DNA from 4 places in the Escherichia fergusonii ATCC 35469 genome. Region 2 is predicted to be linked to each of the others. Evidence: predicted binding sites of a transcription regulator. Region 2 holds the regulator's gene; each other region holds the start of a gene.
What was found. The regulator PurR, encoded in region 2, represses purine synthesis genes. The targets are predictions, from matches to a motif close to CANGCAAACGTTTGCNTG.

Region 1 (6,285 bases), 790 kb from region 2:
GCTGAATATCCTGCCGACTGCCAGTAAATTGCACTAAAACCGTAATACGCTGCATGTGCGCCCTGTAACAGGCATACACAAACCAGAAAACGCCAGTTCTGGCTAATCAGAGCAAGCCACGACGACCAACCCGTACTTTCCTGGTGGCGACTGACGCCTTGTGGCTGTATCGCCGGGCGCAACATCATTCCCAGCAGCATAGAGGCGACGCCAAGAGTTAGCAGTGCCAGTATCACCCGATAATCATACAAGCTGACCAGTTTACCCGTCAGCGCAGAGCCAATGACAAAAGCGATTGACCCCCACAACCGCACTCTCCCGTAATCCAGGGGGATCTGTTTTTGCCAGGTATTCGCCAGTGCATCAGTAAGCGGAACCAACGGTGAGAAAAAGAGGTTAAAGCCGATCATGACCACCATCAACCAGGCTACGTGAGTACCCGCCCAGAATGCCAGCGCGAAGACCAATGTCAGCAGGGCCAAAACACGCAATGCCGGGATCAGGCGAGAGGGATCACTGACGCGAGGCGCAATCAGTAAGCTACCAAGAAAGCGCGCCACTAACCCCGTACCGAGCAATAAACCTATAGTTTCTGGTGTCAGCCCAAGACCTTCAAGCCATACGCTCCAGAAAGGCAGAAAAATACCGTAGCTAAAAAAGTAAGTGAAATAACCGAGTGCCAACCAGCGTGTTGATTGCAAAACCATGTGTCCCTCCCAATGGAGGCGATAGTCTGGCGATAAACCGTCTCTGGCGCAAGGAAGTATTAACAGAATGTTAAATGAATTTTGAGCGATTAAACATCCATCCGCCGTGGTTGCTGGTATCCATCAGCTGTCCAGGAATATTGCCAATTAACTCTTTTGCCCAGAGATGGCGAGCAGCAAAACCGTGTATTACGGTTAAATCACACATTTATGCAAATGGACTGTTTTATGAACACATTGCGCTATTTTGAATTCGGAGCTTCGCGCCCCGTTCTGTTGTTGATTGCTCGTATAGCTATCATATTGATATTCATCATTTTTGGGTTCCCCAAAATGATGGGGTTTGAAGGTACGGTGCAATACATGGCCTCGTTGGGCGCGCCCATGCCAATGCTGGCAGCCATTATTGCCGTCATCATGGAGGTACCTGCTGCTATTTTAATTGTTCTCGGGTTTTACACTCGCCCCCTCGCGGTGCTCTTTATCTTCTACACCCTGGGTACAGCAGTTATTGGTCACCATTATTGGGATATGACCGGGGATGCAGTCGGGCCAAATATGATTAACTTCTGGAAGAATATCAGTATCGCCGGAGCATTTTTATTGCTGGCGATTACCGGGCCAGGGGCAATTTCCCTCGACCGCCGCTAGAAACATTAAAGGCCGCAATTGCGGCCTTTAATATATCTTTCTGCGAGATTACGCGTAAACCGGGTAACGTGCGCAGATGTCGAGAACTTTACCTTTGATGCGCTCAATAACCGCTTCATCATTGATGCTGTCCAGCACGTCACACATCCAGCCAGCCAGTTCTTTCGCTTCTGCTTCTTTAAAGCCGCGACGGGTAATCGCCGGAGTACCTACACGAATACCGGAGGTCACAAACGGGCTCTTCGGATCGTTTGGTACGCTGTTTTTGTTGACGGTGATGTTAGCACGGCCCAGAGCGGCGTCAGCTTCTTTACCGGTCAGGTTTTTATCAACCAGATCCACCAGGAACAGGTGGTTATCAGTACCGCCGGAAACCACTTTGTAGCCGCGCTCGAGGAACACTTCTACCATCGCTTTAGCGTTTTTCGCGACCTGCTGTTGGTAAGTTTTGAACTCAGGCTCCATTGCTTCTTTCAGAGCAACCGCTTTACCAGCGATTACGTGCATCAGCGGACCACCCTGACCACCAGGGAAGACAGCAGAGTTCAGTTTTTTGTACAAATCTTCGCTACCGCCTTTCGCCAGGATCAGGCCGCCGCGCGGACCCGCCAGGGTTTTGTGAGTGGTGGTAGTTACTACGTGAGCATGAGGAACCGGGTTCGGGTAGACGCCAGCAGCAACCAGTCCCGCAACGTGCGCCATATCAACGAACAGGTAAGCACCGATGCTGTCAGCGATTTCACGCATTTTCGCCCAGTCAACCACGCCGGAGTATGCAGAGAAGCCACCGATAATCATTTTCGGTTTGTGTTCTTTGGCTTGTTTTTCCAGATCAGCGTAGTCGATATGGCCGGTAGCATCGATACCGTAAGGAACGATGTTGTACAGTTTACCGGAGAAGTTAACTGGAGAGCCGTGAGTCAGGTGACCGCCGTGCGCCAGGTTCATACCCAGAACGGTATCACCGGGTTCCAGCAGCGCGGTATAGACCGCAAAGTTAGCCTGGGAACCGGAGTGCGGCTGAACGTTAGCGTAGTCTGCGCCGAACAGTTCTTTTGCGCGATCGATCGCCAGTTGTTCAACGATATCAACATACTCGCAACCGCCGTAGTAGCGTTTGCCCGGATAACCTTCAGCATATTTGTTGGTCAGCTGAGAACCCTGCGCCTGCATTACACGTGGGCTGGTGTAGTTTTCGGAGGCGATCAGTTCGATGTGCTCTTCCTGACGTACTTTTTCCTGCTCCATAGCCTGCCACAGTTCGGCATCATAATCGGCAATGTTCATTTCACGCTTTAACATCCGCATCTCCTGACTCAGCTAACAATAAAATTTTTGGCCTTAATAGGCGGTCCTGATGGACAACGGCGAACAGTATAACCGAATCATTGTGTGATAACAGGTCTTGACAAAGGAATTTACGCAAACGATTACCTTCAAGCAGTACAAGGCTTTGACGAATGAAGCGCTTATGCCTGGTAATGGATTTCTTTTCATGTTTGTGATGCAAATTATTCACTTTGTCACATTCTCAACATTAAACACCACAGAACCATTTACATTGCAGGGCTATTTTTTATAAGATGTATTTGAAATACATCAATTGAGATGCAAAAAAAGGAAGACTCTATGCTTGACGCTCAAACCATCGCTACAGTAAAAGCCACCATCCCTTTACTGGTGGAAACGGGGCCAAAGTTAACCGCCCATTTCTACGACCGTATGTTTACTCATAACCCAGAACTCAAAGAAATTTTTAACATGAGTAACCAGCGTAATGGCGATCAACGTGAAGCCCTGTTTAACGCCATTGCCGCCTACGCCAGCAATATTGAAAACCTGCCTGCGCTGTTACCAGCGGTAGAAAAAATCGCGCAGAAACACACCAGCTTCCAGATCAAACCGGAACAGTACAACATCGTCGGTGAACACCTGTTGGCGACGCTGGACGAAATGTTCAGCCCGGGCCAGGAAGTGCTGGACGCGTGGGGTAAAGCCTATGGCGTACTGGCAAATGTATTTATCAATCGTGAGGCGGAAATCTATAACGAAAACGCCAGCAAAGCCGGTGGCTGGGAAGGTACTCGCGATTTCCGCATTGTGGCTAAAACACCACGCAGCGCACTTATCACCAGCTTCGAACTGGAGCCGGTCGACGGTGGCGCAGTGGCGGAATACCGTCCGGGGCAATATCTTGGCGTCTGGCTGAAGCCGGAAGGTTTCCCGCATCAGGAAATTCGTCAGTACTCTTTGACCCGTAAACCTGATGGCAAAGGCTATCGTATTGCGGTGAAACGAGAAGATGGCGGGCAGGTATCCAACTGGTTGCACAATCACGCCAATGTTGGCGATGTCGTGAAACTGGTCGCTCCGGCGGGTGATTTCTTTATGGATGTGACGGATGACACGCCGGTAACACTGATCTCTGCGGGTGTAGGGCAAACGCCAATGCTGGCAATGCTCGACACGCTGGCAAAAGCAGGTCACACAGCACAAGTGAACTGGTTCCATGCGGCAGATAATGGTGATGTTCATGCCTTTGCTGATGAAGTTAAGGAACTGGGGCAAGCACTGCCGCGCTTTACTGCGCACACCTGGTATCGTCAGCCGAGCGAAGCCGATCGCGCTAAAGGTCAGTTTGATAGCGAAGGTCTGATGGATTTGAGCAAACTGGAAGGGGCGTTCAGCAATCCAGCAATGCAGTTCTACCTCTGCGGCCCGGTAGGTTTCATGCAGTTTGCCGCGAAACAGTTAGTGGATCTGGGCGTGAAGCAGGAAAATATTCATTACGAATGCTTTGGCCCACACAAAGTGCTGTAATTTCTGTTTAAAGCGCCCTCTCATGGTGACCGACTTTCTTGTAAGGTTGGTCACCATTTTTTTATTAAGGACACGAATACGACACAGGGAGAAATTCTGGCAGGCGTAGCGCGTTGATTTTAAATGGCGCCCCCTGCAGGATTCGAACCTGCGACCGACGGCTTAGAAGTTCCTCGAACTCTCTGAGATAACAGTAACTTACCCCATCACCACTGCGCTCACACGTCCCACCATTACAAAACATATAAAGCCTTGCATCGGCCTACAAGGCTTTGTGTGTCTCAGTTTTGTCTCATCAACCACAGCAAGTATCGATCGATTGAGACTTGGATGATAGACTTCATGCCTTTCAGAACTCATTGATTACATAAATGTTAAAGCTATTTGCAAAGTACACTTCGATTGGTGTGCTGAACACACTTATACACTGGGTGGTTTTTGGTGTATGTATCTATGCCGCGCATACCAATCAGGCTCTGGCAAACTTCGCAGGTTTCGTTGTGGCTGTGAGTTTTAGTTTCTTCGCGAATGCAAGATTCACATTCAAAGCATCGACTACAACGATGCGCTACATGTTATATGTCGGGTTCATGGGAACACTGAGTGCTACTGTTGGATGGGCTGCTGATAAGTGCTCATTTCCTCCAATTATCACTCTTATCACCTTCTCCGCCATCAGCCTGGTGTGCGGTTTCGTCTATTCAAAGTTCATTGTCTTTAGGGATGCGAAATGAAGATATCTCTTGTAGTTCCTGTCTTCAATGAAGAAGAAGCGATACCAATTTTTTATAAAACGGTACGTGAATTCGAAGAATTGAAGCCATATGAGGTGGAAATTGTTTTCATAAATGACGGAAGCAAAGATGCCACGGAGTCAATTATTAACGATCTGGCTATTTCAGACCCGCTAGTTGTTCCACTGTCATTTACACGCAACTTTGGTAAAGAACCAGCATTGTTTGCAGGGTTAGACCATGCAACTGGTGATGCCGTGATACCTATTGATGTTGACCTGCAAGACCCGATTGAGGTTATCCCTCATCTTATTGAAAAGTGGCAGGCAGGTGCTGATATGGTGCTGGCAAAACGATCTGACCGCTCCACTGACAGTCGATTAAAGCGCAAATCTGCTGAGTGGTTCTACAAATTACACAACAAAATCAGTAACCCCAAAATTGAAGAGAACGTCGGTGATTTTCGCTTGATGTCCCGTAATGTTGTAGAAAATATTAAGCTTATGCCTGAACGTAACCTATTTATGAAAGGCGTGCTTAGCTGGGTTGGTGGTAAAACTGATGTTGTTGAGTATGCACGAGCAGAGAGAGTTGCTGGTAGCACTAAATTTAATGGCTGGAAGCTTTGGAACCTGGCTTTAGAAGGTATTACGAGCTTTTCAACATTCCCTCTACGAATGTGGACATATATTGGACTACTTGTTGCTGGACTTTCTTTTATTTACGGCGCATGGATGATCGCCGATAAATTACTATTTGGTAATAACGTTCCAGGTTATCCATCACTACTAGTTTCAATACTTTTCCTAGGTGGCGTGCAACTAATTGGGATTGGCGTTCTTGGTGAGTATATCGGAAGAATTTACATCGAAAGCAAAGGAAGACCGAGATATTTATTAAAGAAAGGTAGTGATTATGATGCTAAATAACCAAAAACGCTATTCAACATATATTTTACTATCAGTACTTATTCTTTTTTTACTGATTAGGGAATTTTGGTTCGCTAACCGACAGGGTTTGCATATTGATGAATCTCTGTCTTTTATCTTATCTGCATATAAAGATTATGGATGGACAAAGGTTTTTGGATCTTTAACTGAATTAACTGGTAGCCAAGTAAGGCAGTTGATATGGTTCAGTGATGATTCTATAAAAGGAATGCTTCGCGATGTATATCATTTGTGGCAAGATAACAGAGACACTCCGCATAGCAATCTGTATTATTCATTATTAAGAATATGGTTCACTGGGATAAATCCTGAAGGCAATACTTCATTTATAACAAACTGGGCATTTAAGCTTAACCAGTTATTTTTCGTTATTTCTTTTTTTGCCATATACAGCATTGCGAATAAGTTATTTAACAACAAACA
Region 2 (6,285 bases):
AAGTACATTACCAAGCGTAAAGATTGCCATCAGAAAAATCAGGGCGTTACGTCGGGCGCGATGAGAAAGTAACAATGTCATTAAAGGCGCACCAACCATGACTCCCACGGCATAGGCACTAATCAACATACCAGCCGCAGGTATGGAGACATCCACACCACGAGCGATCACAGGCAACAAGCCCATTGGGGAGAATTCCGTTGTCCCAATACCAAATGCGCCAATTGCCAGCGCCAGCAAGGGATAATTTATCTTCATGCTTCGACTCCACGTCTTCGCGTTTTACGCGATACCTAAGTAAGTGGAGAAAAGCATGACATCAATCACAAAATAATGAAAATAACAAATTTACAAAACACTTTTGCAGATTTGCTAACAATTGGAGAAGAGCGAATGAGGGAGAGAATTCTCCCTCGGGGTAAAAATCAGTGCAGAGCTGCGGTCAGACCACCCGCAACGATCAAAGCGAGGACGATTAAGGTCGTAATTAAAGAGTATTTCAGATCATTGCTCATCAAGTTTTCTCCTTTTTATTCCCACACAAAAAGTGATGTAGCGCATTTTTGCATACATTTGGCTAAAAATCTCCCGCCATTTAGCGTGATAACTGTTTTTAGCACTTCCCCTTTTGGTCAAGATCGGCCAAAATTCCACGCTTACAAGTATAGCGTACCGGCCATTGACCCCTTCCTGTCGTTCCGTGTCGTATTTTCCGGCGTGCCGCAACCCTGACGTTGCGCTCAGGGTGTGTAAAGGCAAACGTTTACCTGGCATTTAATGGAGTTATGGATCGGGTCTGGAGTGAGATGTAATGGCAACAATCAAAGATGTAGCGAAGCGAGCAAACGTTTCCACTACAACTGTTTCACACGTAATCAACAAAACACGCTTTGTTGCGGAAGAAACCCGTAATGCCGTCTGGGCAGCAATCAAAGAATTGCATTATTCTCCGAGCGCCGTTGCTCGAAGTCTGAAGGTTAACCACACCAAGTCAATCGGCCTGCTGGCAACCAGTAGTGAAGCTGCTTATTTTGCGGAAATCATTGAAGCGGTTGAGAAAAACTGCTTCCAGAAAGGCTACACGCTGATTTTGGGTAATGCCTGGAACAACCTGGAAAAGCAACGTGCTTACCTTTCCATGATGGCGCAAAAGCGCGTGGATGGATTGCTGGTAATGTGTTCTGAATATCCAGAGCCCTTGCTCACCATGCTGGAAGAGTATCGCCACATCCCAATGGTGGTCATGGATTGGGGTGAGGCAAAAGCTGATTTCACCGATGCCGTGATTGATAACGCTTTTGAAGGCGGATACATGGCAGGTCGTTACCTGATTGAACGTGGACACCGCGATATCGGCGTAATCCCCGGACCTCTGGAACGTAATACCGGCGCGGGTCGTCTGGCAGGCTTTATGAAAGCGATGGAAGAAGCGCTGATTAAAGTGCCGGAAAACTGGATCGTACAGGGAGATTTCGAACCAGAATCTGGTTATCGCGCAATGCAGCAGATTCTTGCGCAAACGCATCGCCCCACGGCAGTTTTCTGTGGTGGCGATATCATGGCCATGGGTGCATTGTGTGCTGCCGATGAAATGGGCCTGCGTGTACCACAAGATATTTCAGTGATCGGTTATGATAACGTGCGCAACGCCCGTTACTTCACGCCAGCACTGACAACTATTCACCAGCCAAAAGATTCACTGGGCGAAACAGCATTCAACATGTTGCTGGACCGTATTGTGAATAAGCGTGAAGAACCGCAATCCATTGAAGTACATCCGCGCCTGATTGAACGTCGTTCTGTCGCAGATGGTCCTTTCCGCGACTATCGTCGTTAAGATGTCTTTGTGGGAGCCGATTCTGGCTCCCGCAACCACTCTTTATTCAGCGTTTCGCTGTCTCCCAGATAATCCAGCAACCAGGCGAGCGCTGGTGACATATCGTTTTGCTGCCAGGTAAGACAACAGGCAGCGTCCGGGAATGGATTTTCAAGCTGTAGCGCTACCCATTTACCGCTGTCGATCCACGGCTTGGCAAAATGCGTAGGTACCATCGCCATGCATAACCCAGCGGAAATACAGGTAGCTGAAGACTCCCAGTCCGGTACCACTACCCTTTTTTGGTTATCCAACAACCAGGTAATACGTTTTGGTAGATTTCTTGATGTGTCTTCACGCACCAACGAGGGCCAGTTGCGCAACGTATCATCACTTAATGGCCCCGGCATTGCTGCCAGTGGATGATGACTGGCAACCACGCAACACCAACTCAACATTCCCATATCGCGAAACGTATAGCGCCCCCCTACAGGAATCGCTTGTGTCGCGCCTATAGCCAGTTCCACACGTCCGTCAGCCAGTGCATCCCAGACACCATTGAAGACTTCCTGGAATACGCGCAATTCAACATCGTCAAAATGACGGTAAAAATCGACGATCAATTGACGTGTACGTTCTGGACGAACAATGTTATCCACCGCGATGGCCAACTCACCTCGCCACCCATTGGCAATTTGCTGGCATTGTTGTCGCGTGATCTGCATTTTTTTGATAACAGATCGCCCCTCTTTCAGAAACCATGCTCCCGCCGGAGTCAGTTCTACATCACGGTGTCGGCGTTCGAAAAGAGGCACCGCTAACCATTCTTCCAGTTGTCTTACGGTATAGCTGACGGCAGAAGGCACTCGATGTAATTCCTGTGCTGCTGCGCTAAAGCTGCCATTGCGCGCCACCGCATCAACCACTTCAAGAGAGTATTCAGACCACATATTCTGCCTACAAAATTTTTGAAATCACCCGTCAAATATTAACGTTTCACAATCAGAATTTCACTCCCTACACTTTGCGCCGATGTCTTACTGATAACTACAGAGAATGAATTATGCAACCTGGGAAAGGATTTTTAGTCTGGCTGGCAGGTTTAAGCGTACTCGGTTTCCTGGCAACCGATATGTATTTACCTGCTTTCGCCGCTATACAGGCAGATCTGCAAACCCCGGCTTCTGCCGTTAGTGCCAGTCTCAGTCTGTTTCTGGCGGGCTTTGCCGTCGCGCAGCTGTTATGGGGACCGCTATCAGACCGTTATGGTCGTAAACCAATACTGCTGCTTGGCCTGACCATCTTTGCCCTCGGAAGTTTGGGGATGCTGTGGGTCACTAACGCTGTAGGATTACTCGTTTTGCGCTTTATCCAGGCGATTGGTGTCTGTGCCGCAGCGGTTATCTGGCAGGCACTGGTGACCGATTATTATCCTTCACAAAAAGTTAACCGTATTTTCGCCACGATTATGCCGCTGGTGGGGTTATCTCCTGCCCTGGCGCCGTTAGTGGGAAGCTGGCTACTGGTGCATTTTTCATGGCAATCCATTTTTGCCACGCTGTTTGCCATCACTGTCTTGTTGATGATTCCTGCTCTGCGCCTTAAACCTGCGCGTAAAAATCAGGAAAATAAGCAGCAGTCACTCACTTTCACTACCCTGCTGCGTTCAAAGGCTTACCGTGGCAATGTGCTGATTTATGCAGCGTGTTCTGCCAGCTTTTTCGCCTGGCTGACAGGTTCGCCATTCATTCTCAGTGAAATGGGTTACACCCCGGCGGTGATTGGTTTGAGTTATGTTCCACAGACTATCGCTTTCCTGATTGGTGGTTATGGTTGCCGTGCGGCATTGCAGAAATGGCATGGCCAGCAAATGTTGCCCTGGTTATTGGTACTGTTTGCGCTGAGCGTTATTGCCACCTGGGCGACCAGCTTTATCAATCACGTTTCGCTGGTTGAAATTTTAATTCCGTTCTGTGTGATGGCGATTGCCAATGGTGCGATCTACCCGATTGTTGTGGCGCAGGCGTTACGTCCGTTCCCGCAAGCGACCGGACGTGCAGCTGCGTTGCAAAATACTCTGCAGTTGGGATTATGCTTTCTCGCAAGCCTGGTGGTTTCCTGGCTTATCAGCACCCCGTTACTGACCACAACCAGCGTGATGTTAGCCACTGTTGTGTTGGTTACTGTGGGCTATAAGATGCAAAGCCATGCAGAAACTGCGAACGAATGCTGTCAGCGTAGCGATATGGCACACGGTGAATCGCACTGATAAATTGATATGATTTATGGATAGGTCGCTAAGATTTTTCTGTTGTATGAATGGTTTTTGCGGCCTATACTAATTTTCAGTTGTTAAAAAAGACGATAATTATTATGCGTTAACGGGATCAGGATGTTCCCGGTTTACTATGGATGGTCATTTCGGCAAGGGTTTCTCCCTTCCTCTGTTCTACGTCGGATTCCAGGCTCACGGAATTTTTCCGTGAGATTTCTCACAAAGCCATAAAAGCGACTACGCTGTTTTAAGGTTCTGATCACCGACCAGTGATGGAGAAGCTATGAGTTCATCGTGTATAGAAGAAGTTAGCGTACCGGATGATGACTGGTATCGCATCGCCAACGAATTACTTAGCCGTGCTGACATTACAATCAATGGCTCAGCACCGGCGGATATTCGTGTCAAAAACCCCGATTTTTTTAAACGCGTTTTGCAGGAAGGATCGCTGGGCTTGGGTGAGAGTTACATGGATGGCTGGTGGGAATGCGACAGACTCGATATGTTCTTTAGCAAAGTCCTGCGCGCCGGTCTGGAAAACCAACTCCCCCGCCATCTCAAAGACACACTCCGTATTGCAAGCGCTCGCTTGTTCAACCTGCAAAGTAAAAAACGCGCCTGGATAGTGGGCAAAGAACATTACGATTTGGGTAATGATCTATTCAGCCGAATGCTTGATCCCTACATGCAATATTCCTGCGCTTACTGGAAAGATGCCGATAACCTGGAAGCTGCCCAGCAAGCGAAGTTGAAAATGATTTGCGAAAAATTGCATTTGAAACCAGGGATGCGGGTTCTGGATATCGGCTGTGGCTGGGGCGGCTTGTCGCAGTATCTTGCCACTCATTATGGTGCCAGTGTTGTTGGGGTAACGATTTCTGCTGAGCAACAAAAAATGGCTCAGGAACGTTGCGCCGGGCTAGATGTGGAGATTCTGCTGGAAGATTATCGTGATCTTAACGACCAGTTTGATCGGATCGTTTCGGTTGGGATGTTCGAACATGTCGGGCCAAAGAATTACAACACTTACTTCGAAGTGGTAGACCGTAATTTAAAACCAGACGGTTTATTCCTGCTACACACCATCGGTTCCAAAAAGACCGACCATAATGTTGATCCGTGGATTAACAAATACATTTTCCCTAACGGTTGCCTTCCCTCCGTACGGCAAATTGCCTGTGCCAGTGAGCCACATTTCATTATGGAAGACTGGCATAACTTTGGGGCAGATTATGACACGACGCTGATGGCATGGTATGAACGCTTTCTTGCCGCCTGGCCAGAAATTGCCGATAACTATAGCGAACGCTTCAAGCGTATGTTTACTTACTACCTGAATGCCTGTGCCGGAGCGTTTCGCGCCCGCGATATTCAGCTCTGGCAGGTCGTTTTCTCACGTGGTGTTGAACACGGTTTACGCGTTCCTCGCTAACTAAACCCCCCGCGAAATGCGGGGGTAGCCATCATTGCTTTCAGACCTGCGTCTCGCTGCCTGGCTCTTTCAACGCATTTTCGCGCGCAGCCAGTACGCGCTCTACGGTATCTACCACCGCCTGCGTTTGCGGATCGATTTCAATATTAACGTGCTCTCCCAGTTTCTTTTTACCCAACGTTGTACGCTCCAGTGTTTCTGGAATGAGATGCACACAAAAACGCGTTGGTGTAACTTCACCCACTGTCAGGCTTATTCCATCAATACCGATGAATCCTTTATACAGGATGTATTTCATCAGTTGCTTATCCTGCACTTTGAACCAAATCTGGCGGTTATTTTCCGAGGTTAATATTTTGGCAATTTCTGCTGTGGTCATAATATGACCCGACATCAGATGCCCACCAATTTCATCACTGAATTTGGCTGCACGCTCAACATTCACCCAGTCACCTGGTTGCAGTTCACCAAGATTGGTAATACGCAGCGTCTCTTTCATCAGATCGAAACTAACCTGGTTACCTTTAATTTCGGTCACGGTAAGACAACATCCGTTATGGGCCACCGATGCGCCAGTTTCCAGCCCATCAAGCATATAGTCAGGCAACTCCACGATGTGAGTCCGAAAGTTAGGTTTTTCATCAATAGACACCAACTTCGCCGTGCCTTGCACAATACCGGTAAACATACCTGCAACTCCTGAAATTAATTAACTCATAATGTTCTGCACAATAGCAGGAGGAAAATCAGCTTGCCAGTAAA
Region 3 (6,285 bases), 490 kb from region 2:
CTCGGCATCACGCAGATTTTCGGCAAGAGGCTTATCGACACAAACATGAACCCCCGCATTAAGTAACGCACTGACGACGTCGAAATGGCTGGCAGTACTGGTATGGACAAAAACAGCATCGCAGTCTGCAGCCAGTCGTGATAACGAATCCACACAGGGGATGCGCCAGGTTTCGCACACACGTAAGGCCTTTTCGCGCGAAGGAGACCATGCACCTTGTATACTCCAGTCTTGCGCAGCACTCAGCACCGGTAACCAGGCTTTTTGTGCAATATTGCCCAGACCGACGACACCAATGCGTAATTTTTTCACGTTAATCTCCCAGGTGGGCCAATAGAGAATCCAGACGTTGTTTCAGTTCTGCGACTTCGTTTTCCAGTGCTTCGACCCGCGCCTGAAGTTCGCCCGCTACTGGTGGTGTCTCTTCGGCAAAACTCGCGGTATCATCGACTTCACCACAAAACAGATGCATATAGCGGCTTTCCCGCTTGCCTGGCTCGCGCGCCAGTCGAACAACAAACGGACCATCTTCGCGCTGCGCCAGCTTTTCCAGTGTACTGTCAACTTCAGACATATCACTGAATTCGTACATTCTTGCTGCACGGCTACGTAGTTCACCTGGCGTTTGCGCTCCCCGTAACAATAAGGTGGTGATTAAGGCCACTTCTGCCGGACTCAGTTTTAAATCACCAAATTCTGAGTTACAAAAGCGCTGCTCATATTTCGTAACTCGGTTACCAAAACCGCTTACGGTACGCAGAAAGTGGCGTTTCACCAGATTATCCAGCTCAGTTTGCACCTCTTGCTCGGATAAATTCATCACTGGTTCACGGTTCGTTTTTTGGTTGCAGGCGGTCACCACGCCATTCAGCGACAGTGGGTATTGCTCAGGTGTAGTCACCTGTTTTTCCAGCAGGCAGCCGATAACGCGCGCTTCCCGCGCAGTCAGTTCATATTTCATATTTTCTCCTAACGCCCCGGTGTCCATTCAGGTGTTGTCAATGCGGTTAACACGTGATCCCGCCAGACACCATCAATCTGCAAATAATTTTTGGCATAGCCTTCTTTTTCAAAGCCCAGTCGCGCCAGTAGATCACCACTGCGTTTATTATGCGGCATATAATTCGCCATGATGCGATGCATATGTTGAGTCCGTTGCATATAACGAATAGCCGCTGTCAGAGCTTCAAACATTAGCCCCTGGCCCTGGCATTTTTGGGCCAGCGAGTATCCCAGATAGCAGGCATGAAATGATCCACGTACCACATTGGAAAAGTTGGCAACGCCGAAAATCTCTTTTTCGTCTGGATCAAGAAGCGCGAAATAGTAAGCAGAGCCTTGTTTATGGAACTCCTCAATCATGCTGAGTCTGGCGTGCCAACCAGATGGATAGCAATGGCTTTCATCGCGAATCGGTTCCCAGGGTTTTAAGAATTGACGGTTTTCAGCGTAGTAATCCGCCAGTCGCCACGCATCGCGGTCATGCACTAAACGCACCACCATGCGATCAGTCACTAACCGCACTTTGGGGACGTTGCTACGATAGCCAAACATGTTAACCACTCCTTCTCGTAACATTTTCAATAGACTAATGCTCGCTACTATAACCGCCCCATTCTTGCGGTGTTATCGGGAAAAATATCTTTTCTATTAATATTCACATATTTTGATAAAAACTCTCGATTAACCATGACTTTTTGATAAAAAAATATCATCCCATTGATAGTAGGAAAAATAACAACAGCACAGCAGAATAGAAATTGCTCAACTTTGGATTTCCCGGGAGGGGAAATGGCGTGCGTATCGCAGGCGAGGAACCTGGGTAAATATTTCCTTCTTGTTGATAATATGCTGGTGGTGCTGGGCTTCTTTGTTGTCTTTCCGCTAATCTCCATTCGCTTCGTTGATCAGATGGGCTGGGCTGCCGTTATGGTCGGTATTGCTCTCGGCTTGCGTCAGTTTATCCAGCAAGGGCTGGGCATTTTTGGCGGTGCAATCGCTGATCGCTTTGGTGCCAAGCCGATGATAGTAACCGGTATGCTTTTGCGTGCTGCCGGATTTGCCACTATGGGTATTGCCCATGAACCATGGTTACTGTGGTTTTCCTGTTTTCTTTCTGGCCTTGGTGGCACTTTGTTTGATCCTCCTCGTTCTGCCCTGGTGGTTAAACTTATCCGTCCTGAACAGCGCGGGCGCTTCTTTTCGCTATTAATGATGCAAGACAGTGCTGACGCAGTCATTGGGGCTTTGCTGGGAAGCTGGTTATTGCAGTACGATTTTCGTCTGGTTTGCGCTACAGGCGCAATTTTGTTCGTTATGTGCGCTGCATTTAATGCCTGGCTGCTACCAGCATGGAAATTATCTACGGTTCGTGCACCTGTACGCGAAGGAATGAGCCGGGTTATGGGCGATAAACGTTTTGTAACCTATGTGCTGACACTGGCTGGCTACTATATGCTGGCTGTCCAGGTGATGCTGATGCTACCGATTATGGTTAACGATATTGCCGGAACACCGTCAGCCGTAAAATGGATGTACGCTATCGAAGCGTGTCTCTCGCTAACATTGCTCTACCCTATCGCCCGTTGGAGTGAAAAACGTTTTCGTCTGGAGCACCGCTTAATGGCTGGCTTACTGGTGATGTCACTCAGTATGCTCCCTGTTGGGCTTGTCGGTTCTCTTCCGCATTTATTTACGTTGATCTGTATCTTCTATATTGGATCGATTATTGCGGAACCTGCCAGGGAAACACTCAGTGCTTCGCTGGCTGACGCCAGAGCGCGCGGAAGTTATATGGGTTTTAGCCGTCTTGGATTAGCCATTGGCGGCGCCGTGGGATATATCGGTGGTGGCTGGCTGTTTGATATGGGGAAAGCACTGCAACAGCCGGAATTACCATGGATGATGTTGGGCATTATCGGCATTATCACCTTTCTGGGGCTGGGATGGCAGTTTAGCCACAAACATACGGCCAGCAGAATGTTAGGACCTGACGCCCGATCTTAATCCTACGTGACGAGCGTTACATGGTAAGATGCGCACCGCAGTTTGAAACACTGTGGTTTAAGTTTTTTCTGCTGGAATGTATTTCCCCGGTGCCCCATGCTGCATCGCGTCAGGATGTTAAAGACACCAGGTTGAGGAACCCCGATGAAAAAGATTCTTTTTGCCGCTGCACTGCTGGTGAGCGGACTGTTAGTTGGTTGTGATCAACTTACGCAATACACGATTACCGAGCAGGAAATTAATCAGTCGCTGCAAAAGCGCAATAATTTCTCAAAAGATATTGGTTTACCCGGTGTTGCTGATGCCCATATTGTACTGAAAAACCTGGCCAGTCAGATCGGTCGTGAAGAGCCAAACAAGGTGACTTTGACCGGTGATGCCGATCTCGACATGAACTCCCTTTTTGGCAGTCAGAAAGCAACGATGAAATTGAAACTTAAAGCGTTGCCTGTGTTTGATAAAGATAAAGGCGCCATTTATCTACAGGAGATGGAGATTGTTGACGCCTCGGTAACGCCAGAGAAAATGCAAGCGATATTGCAGACGCTGACGCCTTACCTGAATCAGGCCTTGCGTAATTATTTTAATTCTCATCCGGCGTATGTATTGCGCGAAGACAGTAGCAAAGGTGAGGCGCTGGCGAAAAAGCTGGCGAAAGGTATCGAAGTCAAACCAGGGGAAATCATTATCCCGTTCACTGATTAACCCATGAGGGCGCATGGCGCCCTTTATTTTTCGTGCAAACGAAAACGTTTCCGCTTATCCTTTGTGCCCGGCAAAAACATTCCCACAGCCGGAGCTAATAAGTAATGACTGCACCATCCCAGGTATTAAAGATCCGCCGCCCAGATGACTGGCACCTCCACCTTCGCGATGGCGATATGTTAAAAACAGTCGTCCCTTATTCCAGCGAGATTTACGCTCGCGCGATTGTCATGCCAAACCTCGCACCGCCTGTTACAACAGTTGATGCGGCCATTGCCTACCGCCAACGAATTCTTGCTGCTGTTCCTGCCGGGCACAACTTTACCCCGCTGATGACCTGTTACCTGACAGATTCGCTGGACCCTGACGAACTGGAGCGCGGATTCCAGCAAGGCGTTTTCACCGCGGCAAAACTCTACCCGGCTAACGCCACCACCAATTCCAGCCACGGCGTCACCTCAACAGCGGCTATCATGCCTGTCCTGGAGCGTATGGAAAAAATCGGTATGCCGTTACTGGTACATGGAGAAGTCACCCATGCGGATATCGATATTTTTGATCGCGAAGCGCGATTTATCGACACCGTAATGGAACCATTACGCAAGCAGCTACCCGGCCTGAAAGTCGTTTTTGAACATATCACGACCAAAGACGCGGCTGACTATGTGCGCGAAGGCAACGATCAGTTAGCGGCAACGATCACACCGCAGCATTTGATGTTTAACCGCAACCATATGTTGGTTGGTGGTATTCGCCCACATCTCTATTGCTTACCAATCCTGAAACGCAATGTGCATCAGCAGGCACTTCGTGAACTGGTTGCCAGCGGTTTTGAGCGTGTTTTCCTTGGCACGGACTCCGCCCCACACGCACGTCATCGCAAAGAAGCCAGTTGTGGTTGCGCCGGATGTTTCAACGCCCCCACCGCGCTTGGCAGCTACGCCACCGTTTTTGAAGAGATGAACGCCCTTCAACATCTTGAAGCATTCTGTTCATTGAACGGACCGAAGTTTTACGGGTTGCCTGTTAACGACTCCTTTATCGAACTGGAGCGGCGAGAAAGTCAGGTGCCAGACAATATCGCCTTAAATGATGATTCGTTGATTCCTTTTTTAGCTGGCGAAACGATCCACTGGTCAGTGAAGAAATAAAAATGTAGCTCCCTGTTGTCATTGGATTATTTTACCTGTATAAATAACCAGTATATTCAACAGGGGGCTATTATGCGAATTGAAGTCACCATTGCTAAAACTTCTCCATTACCCGCCGGGGCTATTGACGCCCTGGCAAGTGAACTCTCACGTCGTATTCAGTATGCATATCCTGATATCGACAGTAAGGTTAGTGTGCGCTACGCCGTCGCCAATAATTTATCGGTTATTGGTGCTACCAAAGAAGACAAATCACGCATTAGCACAATCCTGCAAGAAACGTGGGAAAGCGCTGATGATTGGTTTCTAAATGAATAATATGCAGTAAAACTTTTGCCGGGTCGCCCCGGCTTTTTTTATTTTTAATGTTATCGTTTCATTGTTTGATTTTTAAACTTTCCTCAAAATAATTGTTCAACATGCTAAAAAAATATGAATGACATGCTGGAATAATGTTCACATAATTCTTAAAAACAAGAAATTTATACTCTCACCCTTTAAAATACAGGTGAATGACCTTATTTATTGATATACTGAAGTTGCTTCAGATAAAAACGCATTGAACCTCGAATAACGTTGTCTTGTAACACGAATTAGGGGGCTATGATGGAAAAAAATAATGAAGTCATTCAGACTCATCCGCTTGTTGGATGGGACATCAGCACCGTAGATAGTTATGATGCACTGATGTTGCGTTTGCACTACCAGACCCCAGACAAACCCGAACCGGATGGGACTGAAGTTGGTCAGACGCTCTGGTTAACCACCGATGTTGCCAGACAATTTATTTCGATACTTGAAGCAGGAATCGCCAAAATTGAATCTGGCGATTACGAGGTTAATGAGTATTTACGTCATTAATCTTTGATGACCAACCACTATCAAAGGCACCGTTCAGGTGCCTTTTCTTTTTTGCAGGTTGTATATCCCGGCGCACTTATTTACCCTGCGTCTATGGCGATAGCAGAGAGAAAAAAATGAAATACGACTTAATCATCATTGGCAGCGGCTCCGTAGGCGCGGCAGCCGGATATTATGCCACTCGCGCCGGTCTAAACGTTCTGATGATCGATGCCCATATGCCTCCCCATCAGCAAGGAAGCCACCACGGTGATACCCGGCTCATTCGTCACGCTTACGGCGAAGGTGAAAAATATGTGCCATTAGTATTACGTGCTCAGCAACTGTGGGATGAGCTTTCCACCCATAATGAAGAACCTGTTTTTGTCCGTTCCGGGGTTATCAATCTTGGGCCTGAAAACTCTGAATTTTTAGCGAATGTCGCTCATAGTGCTGAGCAATGGCAACTTCCTGTTGAACGCCTTGATGCAACGGCCATTACGTCACGCTGGCCTGAAATTCGTGTACCTGAAAACTATATCGGGCTGTTTGAAAGCGAATCTGGTTTTTTGCGAAGCGAACT
Region 4 (6,285 bases), 1.9 Mb from region 2:
GCGAGAGCGGCAGCGACAGCCACCAGCGCATTGACTTCAATGCCGACGATAGATGCAGCCACTGCGCCAGTCAGCGCCAACAGAGAACCTACCGACAAGTCGATACCCGACGTCAGGATCACCAGCGTCATCCCGACCGCCATAATGGCGTTCACCGAGGTTTGCTGGAGAATATTGAATAAGTTATTGATGGTGAAAAAGTTCGGGCTTAACGTCGAGACAATCGCGATCAGCACCAGCAGAGCGATAAGCGATTTCTGCTCCATCAGCCACGCTTTCGTGAAATAACGGCGACCAGAGACAGTCTGGGTTGTCATTTTTTTACTCCTGATTCACGCGATTAAGCTTGCCCACAGCGGCAGCCATTAACACTTCCTGGGTGGCCTGCTCACGAGTAAATTCCCCGCTGAGATGCCCTTCATGCATGACGATGATGCGATCGCTCATGCCTAATACTTCTGGCATCTCCGATGACACCAGAATGATGCTCAAGCCATCGGCTTTGAACTGGTTAATCAGTTGATAGATCTCTTTTTTCGCACCAACATCTACGCCACGGGTAGGTTCATCAAGAATCAACACTTTGGGGCGTGTCATCAGTCCACGGGCAATCGCCACTTTTTGCTGATTGCCACCGGAGAGCAAACCAATTGCCTGTTCCATCGACGGCGTTTTCACATTAAACAGACGAATAAAATCACTCACTGCCTGCTGTTCATCGGCATGCTTCAAACTGCCGCCAGTACGGCTAAAGTAACGCAGCGCAGTCAGCGACATATTCTCTTTGACTGACATGCCCAGCACTAAACCGTCACGTTTACGGTCTTCGGAGATATACACAATGCCGTTTGCCAGGCCATCCTGCGGTGAACGGGTAACGACTTCATGCCCATCCAGAGTGACGTAACCGCTGGTACGCGGCAGTGCGCCGTAGAGCACTTTCATCAGTTCGGTACGCCCCGCGCCCATCAAACCAGAGACGCCAAGAATTTCACCTTTGCGTAAGGTAAATGAAACATCATTAACGCCAGGTCCGCAGAGATTATCGACTTTCAGGCGGATATCGCCCGGCGCTTTGTCCAGGTGTGGATATTGATCTTCCAGCTTGCGGCCCACCATCATCTCAATCAGCGAATCTTCGGTCAGTGATGCCACTTCGCGCTCAGCAATAAATTGCCCGTCACGAAAAACAGTAACGTCATCGCAAATTTCGAAGATTTCTTTCATGCGGTGGGAGATATAGACAATACCGCGACCTTGCGATTTCAGCTCGCGGATGACGCGGAACAGGGATTCGGTTTCGGTATCGGTCAGCGCATCGGTCGGTTCATCCATAATGATGACTTTCGACTCAAAGCTCAGCACTTTGGCTATTTCAACCATTTGCTGGTCACCGATGGAAAGATCGCCCACCAGCTTGTCACTTTTAAAACGCAGGTTAAGTTTAGCCAGCAATTTATCCGCTTCGGCATACATGGTTTTCCAGTCAATTTTGCCAAAGCGATTAACAAACTCACGGCCGAGGAAAATATTTTCGGCAATGGTCAACTGTGGGATCAGGTTCAGTTCCTGATGGATAATCCCAATGCCGGCTTCCTGGGAAGATTTCGGCCCGGTAAACGTTGTTTCTTTCCCCAGCCATAAAAGCGTACCTGCATCACGCGTATAGATACCAGTAAGCACTTTCATCATGGTGGATTTACCCGCGCCGTTTTCACCCACCAGCGCCATTACACGCCCCGGATAGACATTTAACGCGGCGCCCGAGAGAGCTTTTACGCCCGGGAAGGCTTTATCGATGCCTTTAAGCTGAAGTAATGCTTCCATGACGGCCTCAGAACGTCACGCCAGCACAGAGAATGATATTCGCATACGGAGAACATTCTCCGCTACGAATTACCGCCTGACTTTCTGCGGTTTGTTGTTTGAATTGTTCATGTGTGGTGTAACGAATTTCAATGGTATTTCCCTGGTGTTTTTGCAGCTGCTCAAGGTGAGTGAGCAACGTTTCGTGGAGTTGCGGATTATGTTGTTTTATCTCTTCCGCGATAATGGCAGCCTCGACCTGCATTTCATTTGTGACGACGCCCAGCACCTGCATAAAAGAAGGTACACCCTGGGTTAATGCCATATCGATGCGCGTTGTACTTTTGGGGATGGGTAAACCAGCATCACACACCACCAGCGTATCGGTATGTCCCAGACGGGAGATCACCGAAGAAATATCAGAATTAAGAACGGTGCCTTTTTTCATTTTTTTCTCCATCAGCGAAACGTTTCGCTGACCCGCAGTTTAATCCTGACTGAGTTGGGAAAACCATCGTGACGTTACGGAAATGTGATCAACCTCGAAACGTTTTACATAATGATTAAAAATGAAAACAATAACGCCCCCTTATGGAGAAAGGAGGCGTCTGGCGTTAGATTTCGACCTGAGTACCCAGTTCGATAACCCTGTTTGGCGGGATTTCAAATTGATCCGGTGCTCGCAGAGCATTACGTTGCAACAGCAAGTACAGCTTGCCACGCAGACGCAAATACCACGGGCGTTTGCCGAGGATCAGTGATTCATGCGACATAAAGAAAGAGGTTTCCATCATCCGGCAACTTAATCCTTCCAGACCGCAGCGGTGGAAAACTTCTTCCACATTTGGCGTTTCCCGCCAACCATAACTTGCCACCACGCGCCAGAAAGTAGGCGACAATTGTTCAATCTGTACGCGACGGACGTTATGGACATATGGCGCGTCTTCGGTGCGCAGAGTTAACAGAATCACCCTCTCATGCAATACCTTGTTATGTTTAAGGTTATGCATCAACGCAAAGGGAATAACGTTGATTGCACGCGACATATACACCGCGGTCCCGGGCACGCGAACGGGCGGAGATTTCTCCAGCGAAGCAATCATCGCTTCCAGAGAGTTACCATGTTCATGCATCCGCCGCAGCAAGCGGAAACGTTCGCTCTTCCAGGTGGTCATCACGATAAACATCACCGTACCGAGGCTCAATGGCAACCAGCCGCCGGAGAGCAGTTTATCGAGGTTAGCGGTGAACAATGGAATATCGACACAAAGGAAAGCAATCAGGATCAGCGCAACAAAATACTTATTCCAGTGCCAGTTCTGACGTGCCACGGTAGTCGAGAGAATAGACGTCAGCACCATGGTTCCGGTCACCGCAATCCCGTACGCCGCCGCCAGGTTGCTGGAGTGCTCAAAGCTGACAATCACAATCACGACCGCGACATAAAGCATCCAGTTCACAAACGGAATGTAGATTTGCCCTGACTCCATTTCGGAGGTGTGAATAATGCGCATCGGCGACAAATATCCCAAACGTACCGCCTGACGCGTCAATGAGAAGACGCCAGAGATAACCGCCTGCGAGGCAATTACCGTCGCCAGCGCGGCGATGATCAGAAGCGGGATCAGCGCCCAGTCCGGTGCCAACAGGAAGAACGGGTTCTTAATTGCTTCCGGGTTCTTTAACAACAGCGCTCCCTGGCCGAAGTAATTAAGGGTTAAGGAAGGCAATACGACGGTGAACCACGCCAGACGAATCGGGAACTTACCAAAGTGCCCCATATCAGCGTACAGCGCCTCGACCCCCGTTATCGACAGCACCACTGCCCCTAATGCAATAAAAGAAACCGTTTTGTATTCAAGGAAGAAATGCACCGCCCACATCGGATTCAGCGCATGCAGCACTTCTGGGTTAGCAATAATGCTACGCAACCCCAGCCCCGCCAGAATCAAAAACCAGGTCAGCATGATAGGCGCAAACAGCTTACCGACCATAGCAGTGCCATGTTTTTGAATCATAAACAGTAAAGTCAGAACGATGATTGAGAGGGGAACTATCCAGGTATCCAGCTGCGGGGCGACGATTTCCAGACCTTCAATAGCAGACATCACCGAAATAGCGGGTGTTATGACGACTTCACCATAGAAAAAGCTGCCGCCGATTAGCCCCATAATCACCAGCATTGATGTCGTTCGCGCCGACGTATTACGCCCGGCAAGCGACATCAACGTCAGGATTCCCCCTTCACCGGCGTTATCTGCCCGCATTACGAAGGTGAGATATTTAATGGAAACCACAAAGATTAGCAGCCAGAAGATCAGTGATAAAAAGCCAAACACAGCATCGCGTTCAACGCCAAAACCAAACTGACCGGACAAACATTCACGAAGTGTATATAGCGGGCTGGTACCAATATCACCGTAGACAACCCCAATTGCTGCGAGGGTAATCGCAGGTAATGATTGTTTATTCTCAGTGCTCATAGACAAATTTTTCGTCGATATAAGAAATGTGTGCGTAGTCCCTTGGCCCACAAAAAGCGCACAGTATGCACGATTAATCGCAAAATCGTACCCCTAAATGAATCCATATTAACCTGGCTCAAAGAACAATTACCGCACCTTAAGACTCTTACAGTCAGCCTTACGAAACGTCTATACTCGCTGTTAATACATTACGTTTGGCGAAAGGACGCCACTTCATTATGGCTCACCCACATTTATTAGCGGAAAGAATTTCGCGTCTGAGCAATGCGCTGGAAAAGGGGCTTTTTGAACGTAGTCACGCCATTCGGTTGTGTCTGCTGGCCGCATTAAGTGGCGAAAGTGTATTTTTGCTCGGTCCGCCCGGTATTGCTAAAAGTCTGATCGCGCGTCGTTTAAAATTCGCCTTTCAGAATGCCCGCGCTTTTGAATATCTGATGACTCGCTTTTCCACACCGGAAGAAGTATTTGGTCCTCTTTCTATTCAGGCGCTAAAAGATGAAGGGCGCTATGAGCGTTTAACCAGCGGCTACCTGCCGGAAGCAGAAATCGTCTTTCTTGATGAGATCTGGAAAGCGGGACCGGCTATTCTAAACACACTGCTCACCGCCATTAACGAACGTCATTTCCGTAATGGTGCCCACGAAGAAAAAATTCCCATGCGCCTGCTGGTGGCTGCATCTAACGAATTACCAGAAGAAGATAGCAGCCTGGAAGCATTATATGACCGCATGCTGATTCGTCTGTGGTTAGATAAAGTGCAGGATAAAGCAAATTTTCGCTCAATGCTTACCAGCCAGCAGGATGAAAACGAAAATCCGGTTCCGGCGGCACTGCAGGTCAGCGATGATGAATATCAGCAGTGGCAACGCGATATCGGTAATGTTGTTCTGCCGGATCATGTATTTGAACTTATTTTTACCCTGCGCCAACAGCTGGATAATCTACCAAATGCACCTTATGTTTCTGACCGTCGCTGGAAAAAGGCGATTCGCCTGTTACAAGCCAGTGCCTTCTTCAGCGGTCGTGATGCCGTGGCACCTATTGATCTTATTTTGCTTAAAGATTGCCTTTGGTATGACGCCCAAAGCCTCAATTTGATGCAACAACAACTTGAAATATTGATGACCGGACACGCATGGCAGCAACAATCTATGCTTACCCGTCTGGGAAGTATTGTGCAACGGCGTATTCAGTTACAGCAGCTACAAAGTGATAAAACCGCGCTGACAGTGATACGCCAGGGAGGGATGTTCAGCCGTCGACAGCAATATCAGTTGCCGCCAGAGATCACCACAAACACACTGACGTTGATCCTGCAAAAACCGTTAAAACTCCATGATATGGAAGTGATCCACATTACCTTTGAACGAACGGTCCTTGAGCAGTGGCTTGCTAAAGGTGGGGAAATTCGTGGCAAGCTAAACGGGATTGGCTATGCGCAACCGCTCAATATGGAAGTGGATAGCGTCCAACACCTGGTTGTTCGCGATGTCAGTTTACAGGGATCTACGCTGGCATTACCCGGTTCTTCAGCAGAAAGTATGCCAGGCGAAATTAAGCAGCAACTGGAAGCTCTGGAAACACAATGGCGAGAACAGCACACCCTATTTAGCGAACAACAGAAATGTTTGTTTATTAACAGCGACTGGTTAGGTCGCATTGAAGCCAGCCTACAGGGCGTCGCCACACAAATCCGCCAGGCGCACCAATGCTGACGCTGGATACATTGAATGTCATGCTCGCGGTAAGTGAAGAGGGAATGATCGAGGAGATGATCCTCGCTTTGCTCTCTTCACCGGTGTTGGCCGTGATATTCGAAAAATCGCCTCGTTTAAAAAAAGCGATTACCAATGATCTGCCACGCTGGCGAGAAGCTTTACGTACACGCTTAAAAGATGTTCATGTTCCGCCAGAATTAACCGAAGAGGTGATGTGTTATCAGCAGAGCCAACTGCTTTCCACGCCACAGTTTATTGTTCAACTCCCCCAAATC

Region 1: a site for PurR is predicted at 2,778-2,795, ahead of glyA (serine hydroxymethyltransferase). Genes of this name have one in related genera too.
Region 3: a site for PurR is predicted at 3,749-3,766, ahead of pyrC (dihydroorotase). Genes of this name have one in related genera too.
Region 4: a site for PurR is predicted at 2,267-2,284, ahead of rbsD (D-ribose pyranase). Genes of this name have one in related genera too.

Annotation. Positions count from the first base shown of each region.
Region 1 is NC_011740.1:629,484-635,768, reverse strand. It holds gene EFER_RS03290 (3-phenylpropionate MFS transporter) at 1-707, opposite strand, end outside; gene EFER_RS03285 (DoxX family protein) at 936-1,358, shown strand; gene glyA (serine hydroxymethyltransferase) at 1,407-2,660, opposite strand; gene hmpA (NO-inducible flavohemoprotein) at 2,988-4,178, shown strand; gene EFER_RS03265 (bactoprenol glucosyl transferase) at 4,550-4,912, shown strand; gene EFER_RS03260 (glycosyltransferase family 2 protein) at 4,909-5,841, shown strand; gene EFER_RS03255 (hypothetical protein) at 5,828-6,285, shown strand, end outside.
Region 2 is NC_011740.1:1,418,578-1,424,862, reverse strand. It holds gene EFER_RS07015 (MFS transporter) at 1-258, opposite strand, end outside; gene cydH (cytochrome bd-I oxidase subunit CydH) at 426-515, opposite strand; gene purR (HTH-type transcriptional repressor PurR) at 812-1,837, shown strand; gene punR (DNA-binding transcriptional activator PunR) at 1,834-2,766, opposite strand; gene punC (purine nucleoside transporter PunC) at 2,880-4,085, shown strand; gene cfa (cyclopropane fatty acyl phospholipid synthase) at 4,375-5,523, shown strand; gene EFER_RS06985 (riboflavin synthase) at 5,564-6,211, opposite strand.
Region 3 is NC_011740.1:1,911,661-1,917,945, forward strand. It holds gene EFER_RS09350 (Gfo/Idh/MocA family protein) at 1-312, opposite strand, end outside; gene EFER_RS09355 (YceH family protein) at 314-961, opposite strand; gene rimJ (ribosomal protein S5-alanine N-acetyltransferase) at 970-1,554, opposite strand; gene mdtH (multidrug efflux MFS transporter MdtH) at 1,792-3,006, shown strand; gene EFER_RS09370 (lipoprotein) at 3,151-3,711, shown strand; gene pyrC (dihydroorotase) at 3,816-4,862, shown strand; gene dinI (DNA damage-inducible protein I) at 4,935-5,180, shown strand; gene bssS (biofilm formation regulator BssS) at 5,469-5,723, shown strand; gene solA (N-methyl-L-tryptophan oxidase) at 5,840-6,285, shown strand, end outside.
Region 4 is NC_011740.1:4,150,217-4,156,501, reverse strand. It holds gene rbsC (ribose ABC transporter permease) at 1-317, opposite strand, end outside; gene rbsA (ribose ABC transporter ATP-binding protein RbsA) at 322-1,827, opposite strand; gene rbsD (D-ribose pyranase) at 1,835-2,254, opposite strand; gene kup (low affinity potassium transporter Kup) at 2,421-4,289, opposite strand; gene ravA (ATPase RavA) at 4,511-6,007, shown strand; gene viaA (ATPase RavA stimulator ViaA) at 6,001-6,285, shown strand, end outside.